4 regions of the Oricola indica genome follow, and region 4 is predicted to be linked to each of the others. Evidence: riboswitches for the same ligand, from Rfam matches in the RefSeq annotation. Region 4 holds a riboswitch; each other region holds the start of a gene.
The links. Region 4 has a riboswitch for cobalamin ahead of ACQK2M_RS21020 (hypothetical protein). Riboswitches for the same ligand answer to the same signal wherever they lie in the genome.
Positions count from the first base shown of each region.

Region 1 (4,206 bases), 2.1 Mb from region 4:
AGTCAGGTCGTGGTGCATGGCAGGGTGCGGGGCGCGGCCCGGGGCCGGGATTACCAGAAACTCAAGCCGGAGCTTCTCGGCGCGGTGCTCGAAAGCTACGAGCGCATCCGTGCCGGCGCGGATGTCGTGATCGCCGAGGGGGCTGGGTCACCCGCCGAGGTCAATCTGCGCGCGGGCGATATTGCCAATATGGGGTTCGCGACGGCGGCCGACGTTCCGGTGATCCTGGTTGGCGACATTGACCGGGGCGGGGTAATCGCGTCGCTGGTCGGCACGCATGCGATCCTGCCCGAGACCGATCGCGCCATGATCGCGGGATTCCTGATCAACAAGTTTCGCGGTGATGTCAGCCTGTTTGATGACGGGTTGACGGCAATCACGCGCCATACGGGCTGGCGGTCATTCGGCGTCCTTCCGTGGTTGAAGCAGGCGGGACGACTTCCGGCCGAGGATTCGGTGGCGCTTGAGCGGATGGCCGCGATCTCAGGGGGCGGAGCGAAGATCGCCGTGCCGATACTCGACCGTGTCGCCAATTTCGATGACCTAGACCCGCTTGTTGGAGAACCGGGTGTCGATGTCGTCATGGTGCGGGCCGGAGAGCGCATCCCGGCAGATGCGGCCGCGATCGTCATTCCCGGTTCGAAATCCACAATCGCGGATCTCATCCGCTTCCGGGAGAACGGATGGGACCGGGAGATCGCTGCCCATGTCGCGCGTGGCGGTCAGGTAGTCGGCGTGTGCGGCGGATACCAGATGCTCGGCAAGCAGGTTCGCGATCCGCTCGGTATCGAGGGCGACATCAGGGAAACAGAAGGGCTCGGCCTGCTCGATGTCGTAACGGAGATGGCGCCCGAAAAACGGGTCGAGACCGTTTCGGCGCGCTCACCGGTTTTCGATGTCGACCTAACGGGATATGAGATCCATCTCGGCGTGACCTCAGGGCCGGATTGCGCGCGCCCGGCCGCGCTGATCGACGGCAAGCCGGATGGCGCAGTCTCGGAGGACGGCCGCATTTTCGGCACCTATCTGCATGGTCTGTTCGACAGCGGCGCTTTCCGGGCGGCCTGGCTCGATAGTCTTGGCGTCGTCTCCGACGGTGGCGACCATCGTAGCCGCGTCGAGGCTGCGCTCGACGAAATTGCGGGGGAGATGGAACGCCATCTCGACGTGGAGGCTATCCTGGAGGCGGCGCGGTAGCTCTAGCCTCAGGCGGCGTCGGAATCGTCGAGGCCGGATTTTTCCTCGGGTGTGTGCCAGATCCCCGGCAAGCCGTTGAACTCGCACTGGTTGCGGCCACCGCGCTTGGCCCGGTAGAGCGCGAAATCGGCGCCCTGGAAGATCGCCCCGAAATCGGCCTCCTGCGGATACAGCGCTCCGCCGATGGAAGCGGTCACGCGAATGACCTTGCCCTCGAAATAGGACTTGTTTTCCTCCAGTGCCGTGCGGATCCGCTCTGCCGCTTCCACGGCGCCGGTCGGGCCCGCGCCGAGCAAATAGACCGCGAATTCCTCACCACCGATGCGTGCAACGTGGTCACGCTCGAACACGTTTCCGACGATGCATACAGCGACCATGCGCAGGACGTGATCGCCCGCTGCGTGACCATGCGTGTCGTTGATCGTCTTGAAGTGGTCGATGTCGATCAGGATCAGGGCATCGTCATCGGCGCCCGCCTCGCGGGGCTCCCCGGACCGGTCGCGCACGATCTTTTCCAGCGCCGTGCGATTGAGCAGCCCCGTCAGTCCGTCGCGCCGTGCGATTTCCTTCAGCTGGCTGTTCATCGTGCTCAGCCGCATCGTCATGGAAAAGAAGATCGCAATGAAAGGCATTGCGACAATCAGTGTCACGAGGAAGCCGTAGACCAGCAGGCGATGGCCGAATCTCGCATATATTTCAGGGAAATAGTGGCCGTACATCACCTGGGTAACGATAGCGGCGAGGAAGGCTACAATGAGGGACCACAGCAACGTTTTGCGCAGCGAGGCGCGGAGATCGCGGGGGATGAATATGCGGTCCAGCATCGATGCCTTGCAAAATGAAAATGAATTTGAATATGGGCCTGTTTAGACGGGATGGGCCGCCATGCGTAGTCTCGTCCTGCTTTTCCCGACAAATCGTAACAAGGTTGGTTAACGTTAGGTAAATACTCTGAGACTTTCGGCGACCGGCCTTGTCGCAATCGCGATTGACTTGCGATGTCCGCGCGGCCTAACTGGCCGTGTCATGGTTCTCGCTCCGGTCGAGCGGCGCGGGACGAAGAGGGAATGTGACGGACGGACCCAAGCAGGGCGTCCACATCACAGCCGACCCCGCGACTGTAGAATGGCGCGGCGCCCGCTGCTCCGGTCAATCCGGAGCGCCACTGGAGACATCCGGGAAGGCAGGGGGCCGAATCACAGGCCATGAGCCAGGAGACCTGCCATGACGACGTGCCGATGGGGCGGGGAGCTCCCGAACGGACCGGGTCTCAAGCCGGATGCGGCGTCATGGGGGAGGCCTGAGGTCTGAACGGGATACCCGCGTGAGCGAACGGGAGCCGTTCCATGCCGACAGATACTGCCTTCGGGGCTCTTGCGGGCGTCACGCTGGTCCTCGGCGGCGCGCGCTCGGGCAAGTCGGCCTTTGCGGAGCGGCTGGTCGAGGCGAGTGGCCTCGCTCCCGTCTACCTGGCGACGGGGCAGGTCCATGACGACGAGATGCGAGAGCGTATCGACCACCACAGGGCGCGGCGCGGGCCGGACTGGATGACGGTCGAGGAACCGGACGATCTCGAGGGCGCGCTTGCGCGCGAGGCGCAGCCGGGCCGGGCGTTGCTGGTCGATTGCCTGACCCTTTGGGTCACAAATCTGATGATGGCCGGAGCCGATATCGCGGCGCGAAGCGCGCGGCTGCGCGCCGTGCTCGACGGCATCGAAAGCCCGGTCGTGCTGGTTTCCAACGAGGTTGGGCTCGGAATCGTGCCGGAAAACGCGATGGCGCGCGCGTTCCGCGACCATGCGGGCCGGCTGCACCAGGACATCGCCGCCTCGGCGGACACAGTTTATTTCATCGCGGCAGGCCTGCCGCTGAAAATGAAGGGATAACACCATGCAATCGAAGATTCCCGCCACGGTGATCACCGGCTTTCTCGGCGCCGGCAAGACCACTATGATCCGCAATCTGCTGGAGAATGCCGGCGGGCGAAAGATCGCGCTGATCATCAATGAATTCGGCGACCTTGGCGTCGATGGCGAGGTGCTGAAGGGGTGCGGCATCGAGACTTGCGGCGAGGACGATATCGTCGAACTCAACAATGGCTGCATCTGCTGCACTGTCGCCGATGATTTCATTCCGACCATGACGAAGCTGCTCGAGCGCGAGAACAGGCCGGACCACATCGTCATCGAGACGTCGGGCCTGGCATTGCCGCAGCCGCTTGTGGCGGCCTTCAACTGGCCGGAGATCAAGACGGCGGTGACGGTCGACGGTGTGGTGACGGTAGTTGATGCCGCGGCAGTGTCGGAAGGACGTTTCGCCGACGATCACGACCGGCTGGAGGCGCAGCGCGCCGCCGACGAGGCGCTCGATCACGAAAGCCCGCTGGAGGAACTGTTCGAGGACCAGATCCGCGCCGCCGACATGGTCGTGCTCAACAAGGCGGATCTGATCGACGATGTTCGGCTGGAAGCGGTAAAGGCGAGTGTCGCCGGACAGACTGACCGCGCGCTGAACATCATCCACGCCACGCATGGCCGTCTGCCCGCCGACGTGCTGCTCGGAATGGATTCTGCGACGGAAGACCAGATCGCCCTGCGCAAGTCGCATCACGAGATGGAACATGAAAACGGCGAGGATCACGACCACGATCACGACGAATTCGAGAGCTTCGTCGCCGAGACCGGGTCCATCTCGGACCCTGCCGCCTTCGTTGCGGGCCTGAAAGAAATCATCGCGCATCACGACGTGCTGCGCCTGAAGGGGTTCTGCGACGTGCCGGGCAAGCCGATGCGGCTCGTGGTGCAAGCTGTCGGCCAGCGCATCGAGACCTATTTCGACCGGCCCTGGCGGGACGGCGAGACGCGGTCAACGAAACTGGTGGTCATCGGCCTGCACGACATCGACCAGGCGGCAATCGGCGAGGCCATCGCCGATGCGGTTGGCTAAGATGATGGCGGTCGCGGCGTCAGAATATCGCCTGGGCGATGAACATGATCACGGCGGCGACCA
Region 1 is NZ_OZ245747.1:2,149,533-2,153,738, forward strand. Features, by position in the region: gene ACQK2M_RS10830 (cobyric acid synthase) at 1-1,197, shown strand, start outside; gene ACQK2M_RS10835 (GGDEF domain-containing protein) at 1,206-2,021, opposite strand; cobalamin riboswitch at 2,208-2,438, shown strand; gene cobU (bifunctional adenosylcobinamide kinase/adenosylcobinamide-phosphate guanylyltransferase) at 2,544-3,083, shown strand; gene cobW (cobalamin biosynthesis protein CobW) at 3,088-4,143, shown strand; gene ACQK2M_RS10850 (DUF1761 domain-containing protein) at 4,163-4,206, opposite strand, start outside.
Region 1: it holds a riboswitch for cobalamin, as region 4 does, so the genes downstream of both, cobU (bifunctional adenosylcobinamide kinase/adenosylcobinamide-phosphate guanylyltransferase) here and ACQK2M_RS21020 (hypothetical protein) in region 4, are expected to answer to the same signal.

Region 2 (4,206 bases), 4.0 Mb from region 4:
CCTCGGCGCGACGAGCCAGTATCGCGACCGCGCCAGAGCGCTGGTGGCCCAGAAGGCCGTTAGCGCGAAGCCAACATCGCCGAAGGTCGCGGAGGTGCAGAGCTTAACGCCCTCCCAATGCGGCAAATCCGCCATGCCTGCATAGGTGGGCGCCTGCAAATATTCCCAGACGAAATGTAGGAGGAAGGAAAAGACCGCCACTCCGAATTCAGGCTGGTTCGCAATGCTGCGCATTTACAGTCTCCCTTGTCGATCGAGGAGCAGCACATAAACGTTCCAGTGCCGGAAAGGTCAATGAAAGCGAGTCCCTTGTTTGGCTAGACGCGGTTTCCGTCGCTCTGGTCTCGATTGAGCTCTTCACGGCTGACCCCAGCTCGCTTGTCAAACCTTGGCACGCTGAAGGGTGCCTAACTGATCGCGCAGCACTCTGCGCGCCTGTGAACCGCTAGTTTCTGAATGAAAACGGTTTATTCACGATTGGATACGAGGATTGACGCGGCGTCAGCCCTCGTAGCTCAATTTGGTAGAGCACCCGAATTGTAATCGGGAAGATGGAGGTTCGAATCCGACCGAGGGCCCCAAAAGCTTTGACCAACCGCAATTATCGAAACCGCGGGATCATCCGCCGGAGCACTCCGTCGCCGCGTATCAGATGATAGACGGCCGCGGCGATGTGGACAGACGCAAGTATCAGAATGACATCCCAGAGATACGCATGGAAAACCCTCGCGGGGCCCCAGAGATATGTCGTTACAAAGCCTGTAGCGGCTTGGAAAAACACTGCAAAATAGAGCCCACCGTGAACGATCGATGCCAGGCGTTCCGTCAACCGCGGCCGAATTTGCGGCCGCCGACGGTAGCTCGCATATGCCAACATGCGCCGAAGCGCCATGACTATGCCAATAACAATGCCGGCATAGATGTGAAGCGCGTGCTGCAAGAGATCGGCATCTGACGGCGGAAGAAGAGGATTGTGGGTTCGAGGGATTGCGCGCGACGTGTACCATTGCTCAAAAATCAGGATTACCACCAGCCAGTGCAGCAGGATCTGCAAGAGCGAATAAGGGCGCTTGGGCCTTTTCTCATTACAAGGGTCGGACAAGAGCTTACTCGGCATTCTAACCTGGCTCACTCGATCGGCCCTCGATCACGCGCGAGAGAAGCTGTCCAAGAACCGCGCCAAGAAACAGCCAGAACAGAGCCGAGGTGACGACGGTCGCGATGGCAAACTCTGCCGCGAGTTCTGCCGGAACGGCTGATTCACCTGCTGGGTTCTGCGGCGCACCGTATACGTGAGGTGCCACAATAAGCATTACGCCCGCTCCCATCCAGGAAACCGAATCCTTGAACGCGAAAATCAGTAGGCCTCCTCCAGTGAGCAAGACCGTGGCGATCCACCAGGCCTGTCTTGCGGTCAGATCGCCAGACGCCATACCGGGCAATTCAGGCGGAAGACCGAAGTTTGGGGCGAGAACGAAAACCGCGAACCCGCCCGCCCCCCAAAGCGCGCCATGCCGGAGCGACACCGGTTGGTCTAATATCAGAATGATAGCCGTCAAAATCAGTGCGAATGCAACACCGGTCACGAGATTCGAGAGCAACGTAAAAAACGTCCGCTGCAACCCTTCTTCGGGCGCCCAGACTTCGTCCTCGGTCTCAGCGTGTGACACCCCCTCTTCATAAGCTTCGGCTTGGAGGATCAACGGGATAACCCGCACTGATTGCGCCGCAGTCGCGAACACACCAGCGAGCAATCCCGCGACAAGCGCGGCCAGAATTACCCGGGTCAACATCTACGTCGTGGCGCCTTAGTGGCAGGGCGCGACGATTGCGTGGCGCGTGTCGTGGGCGCCGTTGTGCAGTGCGTCCGAATGAGCAAACGCAGCGAGATAAAGCAACGCCATGCCAAATATTGCAGCGAACAGCGCAGTCGTCAGACGTGCTGATGCCGAAACCGGCAGCGAAACAGATTGTGTTGCGAGCATGACAACCTCCGTGTTGCTCATTCAGTAACTTGAACGTCTCTCCGTCCGTTCACATGGCAGGTCTCCTGGCTCATGGCGGTTTTCCGGCGCTATCGCCTTCCCGGATGTCTCCAGTGGCGCTCCCGTTTTCGGGAGTTATGGCGCCGCGCCATTCTACAGTCGCGGGGTCGGCTGTGATTTGGATGCCCGGTCTGGGTCCACCCGTCACATTCCCTTTTCATCCCGCTTCGCGCTCGGCATCGCGGGAACCGTGTGAACAATTACCCTGACGTCACGCCGAAACCGAGTCAATAACGACAAGCTTGGCCGCGACCGATTTCCGACAAGACCAGGACAACGACTCCGTCAGGATCTCAAATCCAGTTGCCGCAGTCTGAGCGAATTGACGACAACAGAGATCGAAGAAGCGCTCATCGCGAAGGCGGCGAACATCGGACTAATCAGGATGCCGAAGAACGGGAAGAGAACGCCTGCAGCTACCGGAACGCCCAACGTATTGTAGATCAGGGCGAAAAACAGGTTCTGCCGTATGTTGCGCATGGTCCCGTGGGCCAGACGGCGGGCCCTGACGATCCCGTCGAGATTTCCTTTGACCAAGGTAAATCCAGCGCTTTCGATCGCGACATCGGCGCCGGTTCCCATCGCAATTCCCACGTCGGCCTGAGCCAGAGCCGGAGCGTCGTTCACGCCGTCGCCGGCCATCGCGACCTTGCGACCCTGCTGCTGCAATTCCTGGATGATGCGCGCCTTGTCTTCGGGAAGCACGTCGGCGCGGATCTCGTCAATGCCCAGGCGCGCAGCAACGGCTTTCGCCGTTCGTTCGTTATCTCCGGTCGCCATGATGATGCGGAATCCAAGTTCATGCAGAGCCTTCAGCGCGTCGGGGGTTGTTTCTTTTACCGGATCGGCGACGCATACGAGTCCGGCGACGCCATTGTCGACGACGACGAACATGACCGTCTCGCCTTCATCGCGGCGGCCATTGGCTTTTTCGGTCAAGTCCCCCGCCTCCAGGCCAAGCTCGCGGATCATCGCGAGATTGCCGAGCGCCACGGCTCTGCCATCCACTGTACCCTTGACGCCTTTGCCGGTAACGGCCTCGAAGTCGCCGGCCGCGGCCATCTCCACGCCTCGCTCTTCGGCTCCCCTTACGATGGCTTCGGCGAGCGGGTGTTCCGAACCCCGTTCAAGGGACGCCGCCAGACGCAGCACTTCGGTCTCGTCATGGCCGTTCTCCGCCAGGACCGCCACCAATCGCGGCTTGCCTTCGGTCAACGTGCCTGTCTTGTCGACGATTAGCGTATCAACTTTCTCGAACCTCTCGAGCGCCTCCGCATTCTTTATGAGCACGCCTGCTTGAGCTCCGCGTCCCGTTGCCGTCATGATCGACATTGGGGTGGCGAGACCGAGGGCGCAGGGACAGGCTATGATCAGTACCGCGACCGCGGCGATGAGCGCATATGAAAGGGCGGGTTCCGGGCCCCAAAACGCCCAGCCCAGGAAAGCAAGTACAGCGATAGCGATCACCGCCGGCACGAAATAGCCGGATACCTTGTCGGCATATTTCTGGATTGGCGCCCGGGACCGTTGTGCGTTGGCGACCATTTCGACGATCTGGCTCAGCATCGTGTCGGCGCCGACGCGTGTAGCTTCCATAATAAGGCTGCCAGTGCCGTTGATGGTTGCGCCCGTCACTGGATCGCCTGAAACTTTCTCGACCGGAACGGGTTCGCCGGTGATCATGCTTTCGTCGATCGATGAACGACCATCGACCACCACGCCATCCACGGGAACCTTGTCGCCGGGACGCACGCGAATGCGGTCGCCAACCCCAACATGTTCGAGCGGAATTTCCTCTTCCGTGCCGTCGTCGCGTATCACGCGGGCCGTCTTTGCCGCCATATCGAGGAGTGCCCGGATCGCCTTGCCGGTACCCTCACGAGCGCGCAGTTCCATCACCTGCCCGAGGAGCACCAAGGTGACGATGACGGCTGCGGCTTCGAAATAAACGCCCACATGACCTTCTGGATCTCGGAAGCCATCGGGGAAAATACCTGGAAACAGCACGGCGACGACACTGAATGTCCATGCCGCCATGACGCCCATCGCGATCAGACTAAACATGTTCAGATTCATCGTGCGGAAGGAGTTCCAGCCGCGGACAAGGAACGGCCAACCCGACCAGAGAACGACCGGCGTGCCGAGCACAAGTTCGATCCAC
Region 2 is NZ_OZ245747.1:281,792-285,997, forward strand. Features, by position in the region: gene ACQK2M_RS01450 (hypothetical protein) at 1-234, opposite strand, end outside; tRNA gene ACQK2M_RS01455 (tRNA-Thr) at 505-581, shown strand; gene ACQK2M_RS01460 (cytochrome b) at 602-1,117, opposite strand; gene ACQK2M_RS01465 (CbtA family protein) at 1,119-1,793, opposite strand; gene ACQK2M_RS01470 (CbtB domain-containing protein) at 1,809-1,985, opposite strand; cobalamin riboswitch at 2,024-2,253, opposite strand; gene ACQK2M_RS01475 (copper-transporting P-type ATPase) at 2,331-4,206, opposite strand, start outside.
Region 2: it holds a riboswitch for cobalamin, as region 4 does, so the genes downstream of both, ACQK2M_RS01470 (CbtB domain-containing protein) here and ACQK2M_RS21020 (hypothetical protein) in region 4, are expected to answer to the same signal.

Region 3 (4,206 bases), 730 kb from region 4:
GCGGCCGGCGATATCGCGGAGGCGCTCGGCGTGCGCCAGAACACGATGTCGGCCAACCTCTCGGTCCTGGCCAAGGCCGGCATGGTGCGAAGCGAGCGCGAGGGCCGCGTAATCCGGTATTTCGCGAATTTCGACGGCATGCGCAGCCTGCTCGCCTTCCTGATGGAGGATTGCTGCGGCGGAAATCCGGAGCTGTGCAAGCCCGTTTTGGATGAAATCGTCTGTGCCTGTTGAGGAAAAAAGGAGGCCACCATGGCCGCTGACATCTACAACGTCCTGTTTCTCTGCACCGGGAACTCCGCCCGGTCGATCATCGCCGAGGCCATTCTCAACCGGGAAGGCATGGGGCGCTTCAAGGCCTACTCGGCGGGCTCGCATCCGAAGGACGCGGTGCATCCCTATACGCTCGATCTTCTCGACGGACTGAACTTCGACACATCGTTTGCCCGCTCCAAAAGCTGGGAGGAATTCACCGCCCCCGATGCGCCGGTGATGGATTTCGTCTTTACGGTCTGCGACCAGGCGGCCGCCGAGGCCTGCCCTGTCTGGCCCGGACAGCCGATGTCGGCGCATTGGGGTGTTCCCGATCCGGCGGCGGCGGAGGGCAACGAGGCCTTTAGGCGGCTCGCATTTTCCGACACGTTCCGCATGCTCAACAACCGTATCTCGATCTTCACGAGCCTGCCGCTTTCGTCGCTGGACAGCCTGTCGCTGCAAAAGCATCTCGACGAAATCGGCCAGAAGACGGACCACGCAAACCCTTCGGAACCTGCATGAAAAACATCCTGATCCTGTGTACCGCCAATTCGGCGCGGTCGATCCTCGGGGAGGCGATCCTTGCGAAACTGGGCGTCGGCCGCGTGCGGGCCTTTTCGGCCGGGTCGACACCGCGCGGTACGCCCAATCCGGACGGGATCGCCCTTCTGAAGGAATACGGCCACGAGACATCCGGCCTCCGATCGAAGAGCTGGGACGAGTTCGACGGCGCTGACGCGCCGAAGATGGATGTCGTTATCACCGTCTGCGACAATGCGGCGGGCGAGAGCTGCCCGATCTGGCCCGGCGCGCCCGTCCAGGCACATTGGGGCATTCCGGACCCGGCCGGCCATGGCGAGACCGAGGAAGAGCGCCGCGCCGCCTTCGCCGAGACCTACCGGCTGCTCGAAATGCGAATCACGGCGCTGATGGCTCTCCCCTTCGAGGAGATGAATCCGAAAGACCTGAAGGTGGCTCTGAACACGATCGGTCGCCTCGAAGGCGCAACCGACCTCGCCATTTCCTACGCAAGCTGACTTCATGACCTGGAAAGACGACTTGAGCCTGCCCAACGTGCAGGACGACCTCTTGAACGCGATCGATGTCGACGCGCTGACCGGCCCGAATGCCTCCACTCACAAGCCGCGAGTGCTGATGCTCTACGGCTCGCTGCGCGAACGTTCCTATAGCCGTTTCATGACCTACGAGGCGGCGCGGCTGCTGCACCGGTTCGGCGCGGAGGTGCGGGTGTTCGACCCGCAGGGGCTGCCGATGCTCGATTCGGAGCCGGCGGATCATCCGAAGGTGCAGGAGTTGCGGGAGCTGTCGCTCTGGTCCGAGGCGCAGGTGTGGTGCTCGCCGGAACGGCACGGCGCGATGACGGGCATTATGAAAACCCAGATCGACTGGCTTCCGCTCGCGCCGATCGGCGGCATCCGGCCGACACAGGGGCGAACGTTGGCGGTGATGCAGGTCAATGGCGGCTCACAGAGCTTCAACGCCGTCAACCAGATGCGCATTCTCGGCCGCTGGATGCGGATGATCACGATCCCGAACCAGTCCTCGGTGCCGAAAGCCTGGCTGGAATTCGACGATGACGGCCGGATGAAGCCCTCCTCCTATTACAACCGTGTCGTCGATGTGATGGAGGAACTGATGAAATTCACCATCCTGACGCGCGACCGCTCCGCCTATCTGACGGACCGCTATTCAGAACGCGTCGAGAGCGTCGAAGAAGTGCACAAGCGGGTCGGCCTGAAGAACATCTGACGCGAAGGCTGTCGAATTCGCGGCGGTCGATGACGCGCGAACTCATTGTCACGGGCTTCGCGTTTCGATAGGATTCGCTTGTTCGGGTTCCAGGGAGGCCAAGCCTCCCGGATGAAAAGGGAACACGGTAGGGATGACCCAAAGGGGGCCTGATCCGTGACTGCCCACGCAACTGTGAGCGTGAGCCGCATCCACATGCCACTGGGTTTGACCTGGGAAGGCGGATGACGGCGACGAAGCGCGAGTCAGGAGACCTGCCCGGACAGACCTGAAACGGTGACGCATCGCGTCGCCAACTGCACGATGGGTGCAAGAAAGGAACTGTCATGCATATCGAACCCGGCGTCGTCGACGGCGCCAAAATCGTTTTGTCCTACGCAACCGCGGCGGCCTCCTTCGGGCTGGCCGGCAAGATGGCGCTCGACACTATCCGCAAGGATGGCGGTATCGTATCGCTGGCCGCACGCTCGGTGATCACCACCGCGCTGGTTTTTACGTTCTTCGAAGTTCTGCCGCATTATCCAGTGGGCGTATCGGAGGTTCACCTGATCCTCGGCTCGACGCTGTTCCTGATCTTCGGCGGCGGTGCGGCCGCGATCGGCCTTGCGCTCGGCCTGCTGCTCCAGGGCGTATTCTTCGCGCCCTTCGACCTGCCGCAATACGGCATGAACGTCACCACATTGCTGGTTCCGCTTTATGCGATGAGCCTGCTGGCCCACAAGATCATCCCTGAAAAGACAGCCTACAGGGACGTGAAGTATCTGCAGGCGCTGGCGCTCTCGACATCCTATCAGGGCGGCATCGTCCTCTGGGTGGGTTTCTGGGCGCTTTATGGCCACGGCTTCGCCGCATCGAATCTCGCGCAGGTCGCCTCCTTCGGCGCCGCCTACATGACCGTGATCATCCTCGAGCCGTTGGTCGATCTGGCGGTGCTTTGGGTCGCAAAGAACACCTCGAAGCTGACCGACAACGGGCTCTTCAACGGCAGGCTGCATAACGCGCCCGCTTGATCGGATATCCTGATCTGACATGACGGCCTTCGGCGCCATACGCCGGAGGCCTTTTCACGCGGCGACCTCACCCTCGCCTTCCGGCGTTCCAAGCCGGAGAAGGCCACGCGCAAGCGCTTCCACGCAATCCCCGTCGAATGCCGCGCCGATACCCTGCCTGAGGATGGCAAGCGCCCTGGCGACCGGCATAGCCGCACGGTAGGGCCGTTCCGCGGCCAGCGCGTCGAAAACATCCGCGACGGTGAGGATGCGCACTTCGAGAACGATTTCGTCTCCCCGCAACCGGTAGGGATAGCCCTCGCCGTCGAGCCTTTCATGATGCGCGCCGGCGATGGGTGCGATGTCGGCAAAGGCCGATACGCGTTCGAGGATGCGTTCGCTGTGCCAGGGGTGGCTGCGCACCGACTGCCATTCCTGGTCGTCGAGCTTGCCCGGCTTGTCGAGGATCTGGTTGCTGACGGCGAGCTTGCCGATATCGTGCAGCAGCGCGGCGCGGCGCAGCCAGCGGCGATGGTCCGGCGCGAGGCCCAGTTCCTCGGCGATCATGTCGGTATAGAACATGACCCGGCTGGAATGGTTGGCGGTAAAGGGGCTCTTGGCATCGACCACGTCGGCAAAGGCCGACGCGACATCATCGAGATATTCCTCGTCGCCATCCACTTCGCGATTTGCGGGGTCCATCGAATAGACCGTCTCGGCGAGGTCATCGCCAGCCATCGCGGTCCAGAATACCTCATCCTGCTGGACAGCGACAAAGGCTTCCACCAGCTCGGGATCGAACCAGACCCCAGAGCGGGTGGTGATTTCGGCGATCGCGGCCTCGCGACCGTGCTCCCAGGCGAAAACGTCGGCGACCTGCGCGAGCAGCGCGATGTTGGCCGCGCGCGGAATGGCGCCCGCCGCCAGCCGGTCCGGCTTGCCCGATCCGTCCCAGTGCTCGTCGAGCGAGCGGATGCCGTTCTGGACGCGTTCGGAAAATCCCAGCTTGGCGGCGATGTCGGCACCGCGATGGCAGCGCGTCTCGATCAGTTCGCGCGAAATCTCGCCGCCATTGCGGAGTATGTTGACGATGGCGCGGATGCGTTCCGTCAGGCCGGATTCGAGCCCGGTCCTGGCGAAAACGAACCGAAGCGCGGCCGAAAGGCTGCCATCGACAGTCTTGAAATCGCGT
Region 3 is NZ_OZ245747.1:3,510,531-3,514,736, forward strand. Features, by position in the region: gene ACQK2M_RS17655 (ArsR/SmtB family transcription factor) at 1-234, shown strand, start outside; gene ACQK2M_RS17660 (arsenate reductase ArsC) at 253-777, shown strand; gene ACQK2M_RS17665 (arsenate reductase ArsC) at 774-1,292, shown strand; gene arsH (arsenical resistance protein ArsH) at 1,297-2,025, shown strand; cobalamin riboswitch at 2,093-2,301, shown strand; gene ACQK2M_RS17675 (energy-coupling factor ABC transporter permease) at 2,352-3,035, shown strand; gene ACQK2M_RS17680 (HD-GYP domain-containing protein) at 3,090-4,206, opposite strand, start outside.
Region 3: it holds a riboswitch for cobalamin, as region 4 does, so the genes downstream of both, ACQK2M_RS17675 (energy-coupling factor ABC transporter permease) here and ACQK2M_RS21020 (hypothetical protein) in region 4, are expected to answer to the same signal.

Region 4 (4,206 bases):
TTTCGCCGGCGGCAGATCGGTGATGTTGTGCCCGTCGAGGACGATATCGCCCGATGACGCCGTTTCGTGGCCGGCGATCATGCGCAGCGTCGAGGACTTGCCGCATCCGGACGGGCCAAGCAGGCAGGTATAGGTTCCGCCCGGTATCTTCTGGTCAATCGCGTCGACGGCGATCGTGTCGCCATAGCGTTTTGTCAGGCTGACAAGTTCAAGCGCCGACTTATCGGACATTGGCAGGCTCCTTGCGCATCTGCGCGAAGCCTTGCAATCGCTGTGCCAGAAATCGAAAATCTATTAACTATCTGATTTTAAAACGCTATAATTACTCCTTCCACATTCCAATTTCAGAATGTGCCCGATATTTAAGCATGTCGGATACAACTTGCGCAATTTTTGTATATGATTTTTCTGTTGATTGAATCGCTCCACGGGCGTATCTCAAGGCTTCCGGCATAAGCTCTACCGACATCCAATTCGGGGAACCGACCTCAGATGAATCCTGGTGTGATCAACGGCACCTACTCCCTTCCTCCGGGACGGGCGCTGGAGATTTGCCACCAGATCGAGGGCGCGATTCTGCGCCACCGCATTCGCCCCGGCACGAAGCTGTCCGAGGACGAGGTCGGCGACACGTTCGGCGTCAGCCGCACGGTTGCGAGGACCGCCCTGCAGGCGCTGGCGCATGGCGGTCTCGTGACGATCGAGCGCAATCGCGGCGCCTTCGTATCGAGGCCGACGATCCGCGAGGCGCATGAGGTGTTCGAGGCGCGCACGCTGATCGAACCGCGCATCGCCCGCATGGCCGCGAAAGCGATGACCGATGAGGCGCTCGCCCGCCTTCAGCGTCACATCGACGCCGAACATGATGCCTTCGCAAAGGGCGAAATGGGGTTGGCGCTGTCGCTGTCGGGCGCGTTCCACCTCGCCATCGCCGAGATCGCCGATCAGAAAGTTCTGACCCAGATCCTTCACTCGCTGGTTTCGCGATCGTCGCTGATCATCGCGCTCTACTGGAAACGCCCGGACACGGCTTGCGAAAGCCATTCGCACCACGCCCTTCTCGATGCCTTCTTGCGCCGCGACCAGTCGGTGGCCGAAGAGATCATGAACAGTCATATCGTCGACCTTCACTCCGGCCTCGACCTCATTGACCGCGATGAGAACGAGCCGTCACTCGCAGACGTCTTCGCGACGAGCTGACGGGTTCGGTATCGCCGATTTCGGTCGGCAGAGGACCGGGAAAGCTGTCCGGTTCGGGTCGGCAGGTCTTCCGGCTCCTGGGACGCGAAGCAGAAATGGAGTTGCCTCGCCGTCGATGGCTCTCGTCAGCGCAGCGAATGAACCTCAACCAGTTGACAGGCGGCAGTGGATAATCACCATATATTGTGTGTGGTTCCGGCGATTCGCATCGCCGGCGAAGATGGGAATCCGGTGCGCATGACGCTAGGCCGGAGCTGCCCCCGCAACTGTAAGCGGCGAGCCCGCGTCCGATAACGCCACTGGGACGAATGTCCCGGGAAGGCCGGAAAAGGGCGGTGACCCGCGAGCCAGGAGACCTGCCACGCATCGACGACAACGACGGGCGGGGTGCCCGGAAAGGATGTATTCGTGACAGAACGGCCTGACCGCCTGCCCGCATTGCCTTTTCCGCGCGCCCGCATTTTGCGCGGAGGGCGCCATGAGCATCGATCTCACACTTCAACAATTGCAATCGAAGACCGAATCGCCCGAGCGGGCCAAGGAATATGGCCAACTCGGCTACATGCAGTGGCTTGGATGGCTACCGGCGGACGCCTGCTACCGGACGGCGGCAATCCGCGCCTATGCGACGGCGAAGCCCATCATGCGCACCGACCCGGCCGTCGCGGTGTTTTGCCAATTGTTGATCGAGTCGCTCGAAAATCCGCTTGCTCCGCTTGATCTCGCCCTGCCGAAACCACGACGGCGTGGCGGCGCGAGGGAGCGGCGGCTGTCACTCTGAGCGCTTCCGGAAATACGCCGACCGCGGATTTCGCCTGATCGATTCACACATCTTGAAACCGGCAGGTCGGACTGACGACGGCCGGGTGCGACATGTTCGACCGCTGCCTTTGGAATCGCCAATTGCGCGCTTAACTACGTATCCGAGATACATCTTAATACATGCAGCGCGAGATGAGTGAAGACGATGCAAGCCGAAAGGCGGTTGCGGAAGCCCGGCTTGCCGGCCTGCTTACGCCGGTAACGGGCAGGCTTTCGGCGGCTTCCGGACTGACCGTTCTCGCCGCGCTGCTCTGGCTTCCGCAGGCGGCATGCGTCGCGGCCCTGCTCGCAGCGCTGATCGTGGGCGAGAGCCCGCTTCTCGGGCCTTGGGGCACGAGCGCGGTCTTCCTCGCGCTGGGTGTCGCGCGCGCCGGGCTCTCGTCATATGCGTCCGGGCTGGCCTTCTCCGCCTCCGACGAGGCCGTCTCGCTTGAACGTAATCGATTGCTGGCAGCGCGAAGCCGCCGTTCGCCCGTCCTTGCGGGACGCTATTCCTCCGCGGAAATCGCGACGCTGGCCGCCGACAAGCTCGATCTCGTCGCACCCTACGTGACCCGGTACGCACCGGCGATGGCGCGGACGAAATATGTCCCTCTGGCGATCCTGGCGGTCGCCTTTCCCCTCTCATGGGCCGTCGGCGTCATCCTGATGGTCGCCGGACCGTTGATCCCCGTCTTCATGGCGCTGGTCGGGCTCGCGGCACGCGATGCGAGCGAAAAACAGATGCAGGAGATCGGTGGCATGAACGCACTGCTCCTCGAACGCATCCGCGCGCTGACGGATTTGCGCCTGCTCGATGCGGTGGGGCGCACCGTCACTGATTTCGAGGCGGCGGCCGACCGGCTGCGTCGCCAGACCATGGAAGTTCTGCGCATTGCCTTCCTGTCATCGACCGTGCTGGAACTGTTTGCCGCCATAGGCGTCGCGCTGGTCGCGGTCTATGTCGGCTTCGCGCTGATTGGCGAAATCCCGTTCGGGGCCTGGGCGACACCACTGACCGTGGGCGAAGGCATATTCCTCCTTCTGCTTGCGCCGGATTTCTTCCAGCCGCTCCGCGATCTGGCTGCCGCGTGGCACGACAAGGCGGCGGCCCTGGCCGTCACCGGCGAACTCGCCGACATGGAAGACGAGGCCGCGGTCGACATGCTCGGCGAAGGCACGAGCCGTTCGGCGCTTGCCGGCCCCGCAAGCGTCACCACCCGGTCGCTGGCCTGGGAGACACCGGCCGGTCGGCAGATTCGCTTTCCCGACCTTGCGATCCGGCCCGGCGAAACGGTCGCGATCACCGGGCGCAGCGGCAGCGGCAAGACGACGCTGCTCGCACTTCTTGCCGGTCTCGCGCCGGCCCATCAGGGCGTCATTGAAGCGGCCGGCCACACGCTCGACGGGGACAACGCCGATGCATGGCGGGCGCGACTTGGCTGGATCGGGCAGATGCCGCATTTTTCCAATGAGAGCCTGCGCGCCAACCTGATCATGTCCGCAGCCGACCGGGACGACGCGCGCCTCGACAAGGCGCTTGCCCACGCATCCGCGGACGGGATCGTGAAGGCGCTGCCCCGCGCGCTCGACACCCGGCTCGGCGAAACCGGACACGGCGTTTCAGGCGGCGAAGCGCGGCGGCTGATGATCGCACGCGCACTCTATTCCAATGCGGATATCGTGCTGGCCGACGAACCGACCGCCGATCTCGACATCGCAACCGCCGACGCGGTGACCGAGGGGCTGCTGACGCTCGCCGCACGCGGCGCGACGCTGATCGTTGCGACCCACGACATGACGCTCGCCGAACGGCTCGACCGCGTTATCGATCTGGAGGCCGGGACATGAAGCACCTCGTGCCGATCATCCGCCATGTGTGGTCGCAGGACTGGTGGTCGCTCTTGCGCGGCACGGCGCTCGCGATCGTCGTTCTGATCGCCGGCATCGCGCTGCTCGGCCTTTCCGGTTGGTTCATCACCGCGGCCGGAGCCGCCGGACTGGCGGGCATCGGCATCGCCTTCGACATGTTCCGCCCCAGCGCCGGTGTCCGGTTCCTCGCCCTTGGACGCACCGCCGCGCGCTACGGCGAACGCATCCTGACCCATGACGCGACGCTGCACAGCCTCGCGCGACTGCGCGTCAGACTGCTCGAGGCGATGGCAAAGGCTCCTTTCATCCGCCTTCCCGCTCTTCGCGCATCGG
Region 4 is NZ_OZ245747.1:4,240,605-4,244,810, forward strand. Features, by position in the region: gene ACQK2M_RS21010 (ABC transporter ATP-binding protein) at 1-231, opposite strand, end outside; gene ACQK2M_RS21015 (GntR family transcriptional regulator) at 493-1,200, shown strand; cobalamin riboswitch at 1,374-1,578, shown strand; gene ACQK2M_RS21020 (hypothetical protein) at 1,679-1,981, shown strand; gene cydD (thiol reductant ABC exporter subunit CydD) at 2,155-3,852, shown strand; gene cydC (thiol reductant ABC exporter subunit CydC) at 3,849-4,206, shown strand, end outside.